2 regions of the Alishewanella sp. BS5-314 genome follow, and region 1 is predicted to be linked to the other one. Evidence: predicted binding sites of a transcription regulator. Region 1 holds the regulator's gene; the other holds the start of a gene.
The links. Region 1 encodes LexA, which represses DNA repair genes until DNA is damaged. Its sites were predicted from a motif close to TACTGTATNNNNATACAGTA; they were not measured.
Positions count from the first base shown of each region.

Region 2: the regulator LexA is predicted to act here: its motif matches at 2,418-2,437, upstream of H1D31_RS16545 (DNA topoisomerase III).

Region 1 covers NZ_JACEHJ010000001.1:886,354-890,546, reverse strand. Annotated here, with positions in the region: gene plsB (glycerol-3-phosphate 1-O-acyltransferase PlsB) at 1-1,891, opposite strand, end outside; gene lexA (transcriptional repressor LexA) at 2,028-2,651, shown strand; gene coxB (cytochrome c oxidase subunit II) at 3,070-4,140, shown strand; gene ctaD (cytochrome c oxidase subunit I) at 4,144-4,193, shown strand, end outside.
Region 2 covers NZ_JACEHJ010000002.1:2,580,515-2,584,707, forward strand. Annotated here, with positions in the region: gene H1D31_RS16540 (AAA family ATPase) at 1-251, opposite strand, end outside; gene H1D31_RS16545 (DNA topoisomerase III) at 464-2,407, opposite strand; gene H1D31_RS16550 (hypothetical protein) at 2,732-4,193, shown strand, end outside.

The sequences.
Region 1 (4,193 bases):
GTCTGAGCACAGCTGAAGCCAGAATGGCCGGCAGGATAAACAGATGCAGAATATTATTCCGGTAATAACTCATCAGTACCGCTTGCTGCGGGCTTAGACTGACCAGTTCACCGAAACTGTCTGCCGTCAGCATGATTTTTTGCATCTTGGCCGCATGCTCCAGCATTTGCTCGGCACTTTGTTCTGGCAGGCTGACATTAGCATGATAGGGTGCTGCTTGCTGCAGCGTCAGATAGGCTTGCAGCTGTTGCACCAGCTCTTGCCGGGTCAGGCTATGCTTATCGCTGGCCAGCAAACAGAGGGCAATCAGGTTAATGCTGTTCAATGCCGCCGCCTGATTGATATGCCGCATAATCTGCTCGGACAACTTGCCGGTCACCGGATTTAACCACTGCGGTTTAGGTGCTTCCAGTGGGTTAATTTCACTTTTCCACGCTGGCACTTGCTGGCTCAGATACTGGTTCAGTGAAATCGGCTCGCCAAAGTTGACATAGCCATAGCCATAATCGCGCAGATTACGGATTGCCTTCAGTACGCCAAACACCGATTCTTTTTGCTTACCTGAGCCCTGCAGTTCGCTAAGGTAGGTATTGACCTCCATCACATGCTCGTAACCCAGATACACCGGTACCAGCGTGACCGGGCGATCGATACCGCGTAGCATCGACTGTACTGTCATCGCCAGCATGCCGGTTTTGGGCTGCAACAGCCGGCCGGTGCGGCTGCGACCGCCTTCAGTGTAATACTTGACGGCATAACCTTTGATAAACAACAAACTCAGGTATTCACGGAATACGGCTGAGTACAGCTTGTTGCCACTAAAGCTGCGTCGGATAAAGAAAGCGCCACCGCGGCGGAAAATGGTACCGGCTGGCCAGAAGTTCAGATTAATACCGGCCGCAATATGCGGCGGCACCAGGCCCTGATGATAGATGATGTAGCTAAGTAATAAGTAATCCATATGGCTGCGGTGACAGGGGACATAGACAATTTCGTGCCCTTTTTGTGCCAGCTCGCGCAGCTGATCGGCATTTTTTACCTTGATACCGTAGTAGAGTTTTTGCCATAACCAGCTAAGGATACGGTCGCCAAAGCGCAGTGTCGAGGTGCGGTAGTCTGCGGCAATTTCCTGCAATAACTTGCGGGCTTCCTGCTGGGCCGCCTGATAACTGATGCGTTTAGTCTCGGCCTCGTCGGCAATGGCCTTTTTCAGCGCCGGTGAAGCCAATAACGCATTAAATAACTGATTACGTTGCATCAGTTTGGGCCCGGTTGCCGCCAGCCGTTGCCGGTAAAAGTGGATCCGCGACATCCGTAACAGTTTACGCGCCGTTTCCGGTGCGGAACCAAACTGGGCCGCCATTTGTTGCAGATCCACGGGTTTACTCAGTCGCACCAGCGTATGGCGTCCGGAAATTAGCACAATAAGTAATTTTGCCAGCCAGTTTGGTGAGTGTGCTTCGCCAATCAGCCATTTAATGCTGTTCTCTTTACCCGGTGCCCGGCCCCATAAAATGGCAGCCGGCATTAACTGCGCTCTTAGCTCAGGCTGTGCCAGATGGGCGGCTAACAATTGCTGGCCTTGTTGCAGGGCCCGGGTTTTGCCACGCCCGCCGATCAGCCGGTGTGGTTGCTCCAGAAACAGGGTTCGTGGTAATAGCTGTGACCCTAATTGCACCTTCGATAGCGGATCAGGTAATTGTAACTGCTGACATACCCGGCGTAAGGTTGCCAAATCGCTGGCGGACTCAGTATGGCAGATATACAGCAAGGGCCGTCCGGGCTCGACTCCAAGCGCATGCAGAGGATTATCGGGCACAATTTTATATTTCACCAACAGCCGGATGGGCCATCGTAACAGTTTGGTAAACAGCTTAAAGCCTGACAACATAACCTTACTGACCTGAAAAAAATGGGCGCTAAGAATAGCATAGCTGATCATAGCAGCAAGTTTTGTTCGCGCTGAAAACTTGGCAAGGCCAGAAAGACTGTATATACTCACAGTAAATACTGTATGGGTAGCCAGCATGAACAGACCTCTTACTCCACGACAGGCAGAAATTCTGCAGCTGATTAAGGATTATCAACAGGAAACCGGTATGCCGCCGACGCGGGCAGAAATTGCCGTGCGGCTGGGCTTTAAGTCAGCTAACGCAGCGGAAGAACATTTAAAAGCTCTGGCCAAGAAAGGTGTGATCGCGATGTTACCCGGCACCTCTCGTGGGATCCGTTTACTGGAAGAGGACGCGCCCCCGGAGCAACTGGGTTTGCCATTAATTGGTAAAGTCGCCGCCGGTCAGCCGATCCTGGCAGCAGAGCATGTCCAGGATCATTACCAGATCGATGCCAACCTGTTTAAACCGCATGCTGATTTCTTATTGCGGGTGCAAGGTATGAGTATGCAGGATATCGGTATTCTGGATGGCGACTTACTGGCCGTGCACAAAACCCAGCAGGCGCAGCCAGGTCAGGTCATCGTCGCGCGGGTCGATGATGAAGTCACGGTAAAACGCTTTCAGCGCGATGGCCATCAGGTATTGCTGTTACCGGAAAATCCGGATTTTGAGGTGATAAAAGTTGACTTGCGACAGCAATTTTTCGCCATAGAAGGCTTGGCAGTTGGGGTGATCCGTAACGGTAGCTGGTTATAATTTATAAAATTTCTCAATAGCTTATTTTTAAAAGTGCTGGTATGACCTGTTGGTTTTATCGGCACTTTTGCATTTTAGGGGTTTACATAATCTTCATCCTGGATAATTCTTAGACGGTAGCCGGCGAAAAAATAACAACAGGTGTGCCGCTACTGATTTCAGCGCTAGCCTCGAAATCAACCCAAGAACAATAACAATAATAAATTGCGAAACTTATATCCCCGAATCTTTAAGGATGAAGGGTATAGCACATAGATTCGGTTGGGTGGGTAGTAAAAAAACCGTGTAGTTCTGTGTACTTGGTTTCTGCAATTTGCTTTGCAAATGACAGAGGAGAAGTACAGTGACAAACGCGCGTTGTCTGCTTTGGTCGCTGCCGACCCTGCTTTTTGCCGCATCGGCAAATGCATCAACATCCATGCCTTTAAATATGACCCGGGGCGTTACGGAAATTAGTCAGCAGGTTTATCAACTGCATATGACAATTTTCTGGATTTGTTGCGTTATCGGTGCAGTGGTGTTTGGGATCATGTTCTGGTCCATCATTCGCCACCGCAAAGCGCGGGGAGTGCAGCCGGCTCAGTTTCACGAAAGCACTAAGGTTGAAATTCTGTGGACCGCCATTCCGGTGGTGATTCTGATTGGTATGGCAATACCTGCCACCAAAACCTTAATCGCGATGGAAGATACCTCGGCTGCAGATGTCACCGTATTAGTGACGGGCTCGCAGTGGAAGTGGCATTACAAATATCTTGATCATGAGATCGAATATTTCTCCCTGTTGGCTACCCCACGTGAGCAAATTGCTAACAAGCTGGCCAAAGGCGAGAACTATCTGCTGGAAGTTGACCGGCCGCTGGTGATCCCCACCGGTAAAAAAGTTCGCTTTCTGATGACCTCTGACGACGTGATTCACTCCTGGTGGGTGCCCGCCTTCGCCGTTAAAAAAGATGCTAACCCCGGCTTTATTAATGAAGCCTGGACCCGGGTTGATGAGCCTGGCATTTATCGTGGTCAGTGTGCTGAGCTCTGCGGTAAAGATCATGGCTTTATGCCAGTAGTAGTGATTGCGAAAGAGCCTGCGGATTACCAGGCCTGGGTGGTACAGGAAGAAGCCCGTATTGCCGCAGCAAAGGCAGCAGAGCGTGAATTACTGGCGATGAATATGGACATGGCAGAACTGATGGCTACCGGTGAACGGGTGTATCAGGGCTGGTGTGTTGCCTGTCATCAGGCCAGCGGTAACGGTTTACCCGGCATCTTCCCGGCGATCCGCGGCAGTCAGCTGGTGCTGAATGACCGGCGCGCCCATATCGATATTATCGTCAATGGTAAACCTGGTACGGCGATGCAGGCCTTTGGCCGGCAGCTCAGCCTGAAAGAACTGGCCGCGGTCATTACCTATACCCGCAATGCCTTTGATAATAATACCGGTGATGCCGTGCAGGCTGCGGATGTTTACGCTGTGCAGCAGGGTAAGGGAGAGTAAGCGATGTCAGCTATTACACATGAACACGAGCATGACCATGATCATGACCATAA
Region 2 (4,193 bases), on a different contig from region 1:
ACCACCACATCATAATGCATTTCCAGACTTTTCAGCTCGTAACGGATCTTACCGTACATCTGTACGCAGTTGATCCAGGGTAATTCCGGATTCATATGGCGCTCTTGCACCCAATCCGATGTGGTTCGCTGCGGATCGCAGTCAACCAGCATGACATTGGCATTCTTTTCCCGCGAAAAGTAGACGGCTATATTTTGCGCCAGACAGCTTTTGCCACTGCCACCTTTTTCACCACCAACTAACAATATCATTTTATGCACCTTCTCTGTGAAGAAACAGCGTTGGCTGTCCGCTCTGACGACATACCCGCCAGGGCGTGCCACCCCTTGCTCAGAAGAGTGATGGCACGTCATAAGTGTAGGCGAATTTCCTGCTATCTCCAGCCAGTAGCCAAAAAAGCGGCTGCCGGCGGTTTGTTGAGCCTAGTGCAAAATATCGCCAACGCCTATCTCGCCAATATGCATCAGGCGGTACGCTTGGCACGGCGAGGCCTGGCGGCACGTCGCCTTGTTACCGCATAACCCTTTTGGGCTAACCCCTGAAAGGACTGCGGCTGCGCGGCGACATCCTGTAGCAAGCTGGTAAGTTCCTGCTGTAGCGGCTGCATAAAATCACGGTACGCCAGTTTTTTTTCAGCTATCGCTTCTAACTGCGCTTCCCATTGCGCGGTCATATCGGGTAATACCAGCCGTGGCGGCAAGCAACCAATAAACTGCCGGCCTACCGCAGTAGCACGGATCTCTTTACCCTGCTTGTGTAAAAACCGGCGCTTGAACAACAGCTCGATAATGCCGGCGCGGGTCGCTTCAGTACCCAGGCCATCAGTATCCCGCAGGATCTTTTTTAATTCCGGGTCCTGCACATAACGGGCAATACCGGTCATGGCCGCCAGCAAGGTGGCATCGGTAAAGGCTTTGGGCGGACTGGTTTGTTTCTCGTCCAGCTTGCCGGCAACACATTGCAGGACGTCACCGGGCTTTACGTCGGGTAATGGCCTGGCCGCATAATCTGAGTTGGGCTGACTATCCTTGCCGGCGCTGACGCCGCCGGATAACAGCTGCTTCCAGCCCTCGGCAATGACCGACTTTTGCCTGGCAATAAAGAGTCCGCCGGCGACTTCGCTATCGATTTGATGTTCGACATACTGAAAGGAGGGGTAAAACTGCATTAAGTACTGTCTGGCAATCAGTTCGTACAGCTGCTGCTCCTCGCGGCTTAAGCGGCTGGCATCGATACTGGCCGAGGTTGGGATAATGGCATGGTGCGCCCCGACCTGGGCGTCATTCCAGGCTTTGCTATGTAAACTCAGATCAGCAGTCGTCACCGCACTGGCCAGATTTACCGCCGTTTTCGCAATGGCCTGACTCACGCTATGACGGTCTGCAAGATGTCCTGTTGGCAAATAGCGGCAATCTGAACGGGGGTAGGTGATCAGCTTATGCCGCTCATACAGTTGCTGACAGAGATCCAGCGTACGTTGGGCGCTGAGATTAAAACGCTTGGCTGCATCGATCTGCAATGCCGATAAGCTGTATGGCAGCGGTGGCGCATGCTTTTTCGGCTCGCGGCTCACTGCTTTCACAACAGCGGCCTGACCGCTGACTTTCTGTACTACGGTCTCGGCCAGTTTTTTCAGCAGTACCCGGCCCTCTTCGTCCTGATAAGGTGCGCAGGCAGCACTGGGCTGCCATTTGGCCTGAAATTGCTGCTGTTGTGCCGTTTGCAGCGTAACCCACACCTCATAAAAGGGCTTACTGACAAAGTTTTCGATCTCGAGGTCACGCTGCACCACTAAACCCAGTACCGGAGTTTGCACCCGACCAATCGATAACACTCCCTTATAACCGGCATCCTGACCCAAAAGTGTACATAAACGCGTCATATTAATGCCGTACAGCCAATCGGCTCTGGCGCGGGCCAGTGCCGAGGTCGCCAGTGGGATAAAGTCACTATTTGGCCGTAAATCCTGTAGCGCCTTTTTAATGGCTGCCGGGTTCATATCATTAATCAGGCAACGTCGGGTAGCGGCCAGTTTCGCCTGGCTGACACCGGCATAGTGGATCACTTCATCGACCAGGATTTGTCCGACCCGATCCGGGTCCCCCATATTCACCAGTTGTGTTGCCTGCTTGATCAGCTGCTTTACTACCTGAAATTGCTTACTGGTCTGGCGTTTTACCTGTTGCTGCCATTGCTGGGGAATAATGGGCAAATGCGCTTTGCGCCAGCTTTTATATTCCGGCGCGTACTGCTCTGGTTCGGCTAATTCCAATAAGTGACCAATGCACCAGGTCACCACATCACCGGTAGCAACTTTGATAAAGCCGTCACCGGACTGGTGCGGCTTGGGCAAAACAGCGGCCACGGCACGGCCGACACTGGGCTTTTCCGCGATATATAGGATCATCAGGCACAACAACTGTATAAATAATCAGTTAATTTAGCGGTAAAATTTAGCTTTGGCAAAGTGTATCGCGCAAACCAAGGTTTTACCCCCTAATACCTTCGGGCTATTCCGCTGCTTTTTTACACGCTTTCAGCGCGCAAAATAATGCTGGTTAAAAAAATAATTTGTTAAAGATCAATATTATGAATTAAATCCGCAGCTAACACCTTGCGCTGTGCAAATTTTGTGCATTTAGCCTTTGCGCAAGGCTCTGCCATTCCTTAAGCTTTCATTCCGGGCAGCGCATAGCGAACACGCCCATCGGTTGGTAAAAGGTAAAGAATCATGTCGCAATATACTGATGTTAAGAAGATCTGTGATGATTTAGAGAGCTCTGGCAAGGCGGTGTCTCTGGATTACTTGCTGTCTAAAGTATCAGATGCTCAGGCTACCGTGGTGTCGCACTATAAAAAGTGGCGCACCGAGCAGGTGCAACAGCGACAGCAGGACGCTGCAAACTCAGCGTCGGTTTTCAGCGAAGACTTTATGGCCGCCTTTCAGCGGGAAGCCCTGAAGCAGACCCAATGGCAAACCGACCAGTTAAATAAACAGTTAACCGAAGCACTGCAAGCCGAAGTTAAAGCGGTGGAGCAGGTGCAACTGTTGCAACAAAATTTACGCCAGGCAGAGCAGCGTAAATCCGAACTGGAACAAGCACTGGCTAACCAGCAACAGCAGCTGGCATTGCAAGCTGATAATTTTGCTAATGTCAGCTTTGAGCGTGACCAGTTACAGCTAGAGCAGCAACAGCTGCAACAGCAGTTAACCACCCAACAGCAGGCGCTGGAGCAGGCGCAACGGCAATTAGCCAATGCCGAAGCAGAAGCCGAACTTAATCAGCAGCAACTGCAACAATATCAACAGCAGTTGCAGAAGCAACAACAGCAACTGGAAGACACCACGCAAGAGTTACAGCAGCTGGAACAAAACTATCAGGCAGCGTTAACCCGGCTGGAACAGTTGCAACAGCTGCAGGATGAAACCGCCGCTTATCAGCAACAACTGACGGCCAATGCTGCCCAACTCGCTGCGCTGCAACAGCAACTGCAACTGGCAGAGCAGGAAGCCGACGCGAAACAACAGCAATTAACTCAGTTACAGGCGCAATGGCAGCAAGAACTGGCGGCGCAACAACAGCGCTTTGATAGCCTGAACGATGAGCATGAACAACTGCGCAAGCGCAGCACCGAGCAGCAACGCCAGTACTTCGAAGCGAAGAAACAGATCCATCAACAGTTGGCCGAGTACGCCGATCAGTGTGCTGAACTGACTGCCGAACGCGATGCGGTACTGGAGCAATTGGCTGGTCGCGGCCAGAATGGCGCAGCAGAGCTAACGCAGCAACTGACACAATTACGGCAGCAAAATCAGCAGTTGCAGCAAGAATTGCAGCAACGGATCAGCGCAGAGGCGGTTGCAAACACTGAAGAAGTGGTACAGCTGCGCGAACAACTGGCCAGTCTGCAACAGCAGCATCAGGCCGCTGTGGCAGAACAGACTGCACAACAGACCATGCAAACGGAAGCGTTACAGCAGACGCAGGCACAGCTTGCCGAGCTGCAACTGCAACAGGCTGCGGTAGCTACCGTTGATACAACCCAGTTGGATAGTCTGATCGCCGAACGCGATGAAGCCATCGCAGCGGCGGCCCGTCAAGCCGATCAGGTGGCGGATTTAACTCAGGAGCTGGCGCAGTTAAAAGCGATGCTAAACGCACCGGCCACTGAGAACTCTGACAATGTGGAAC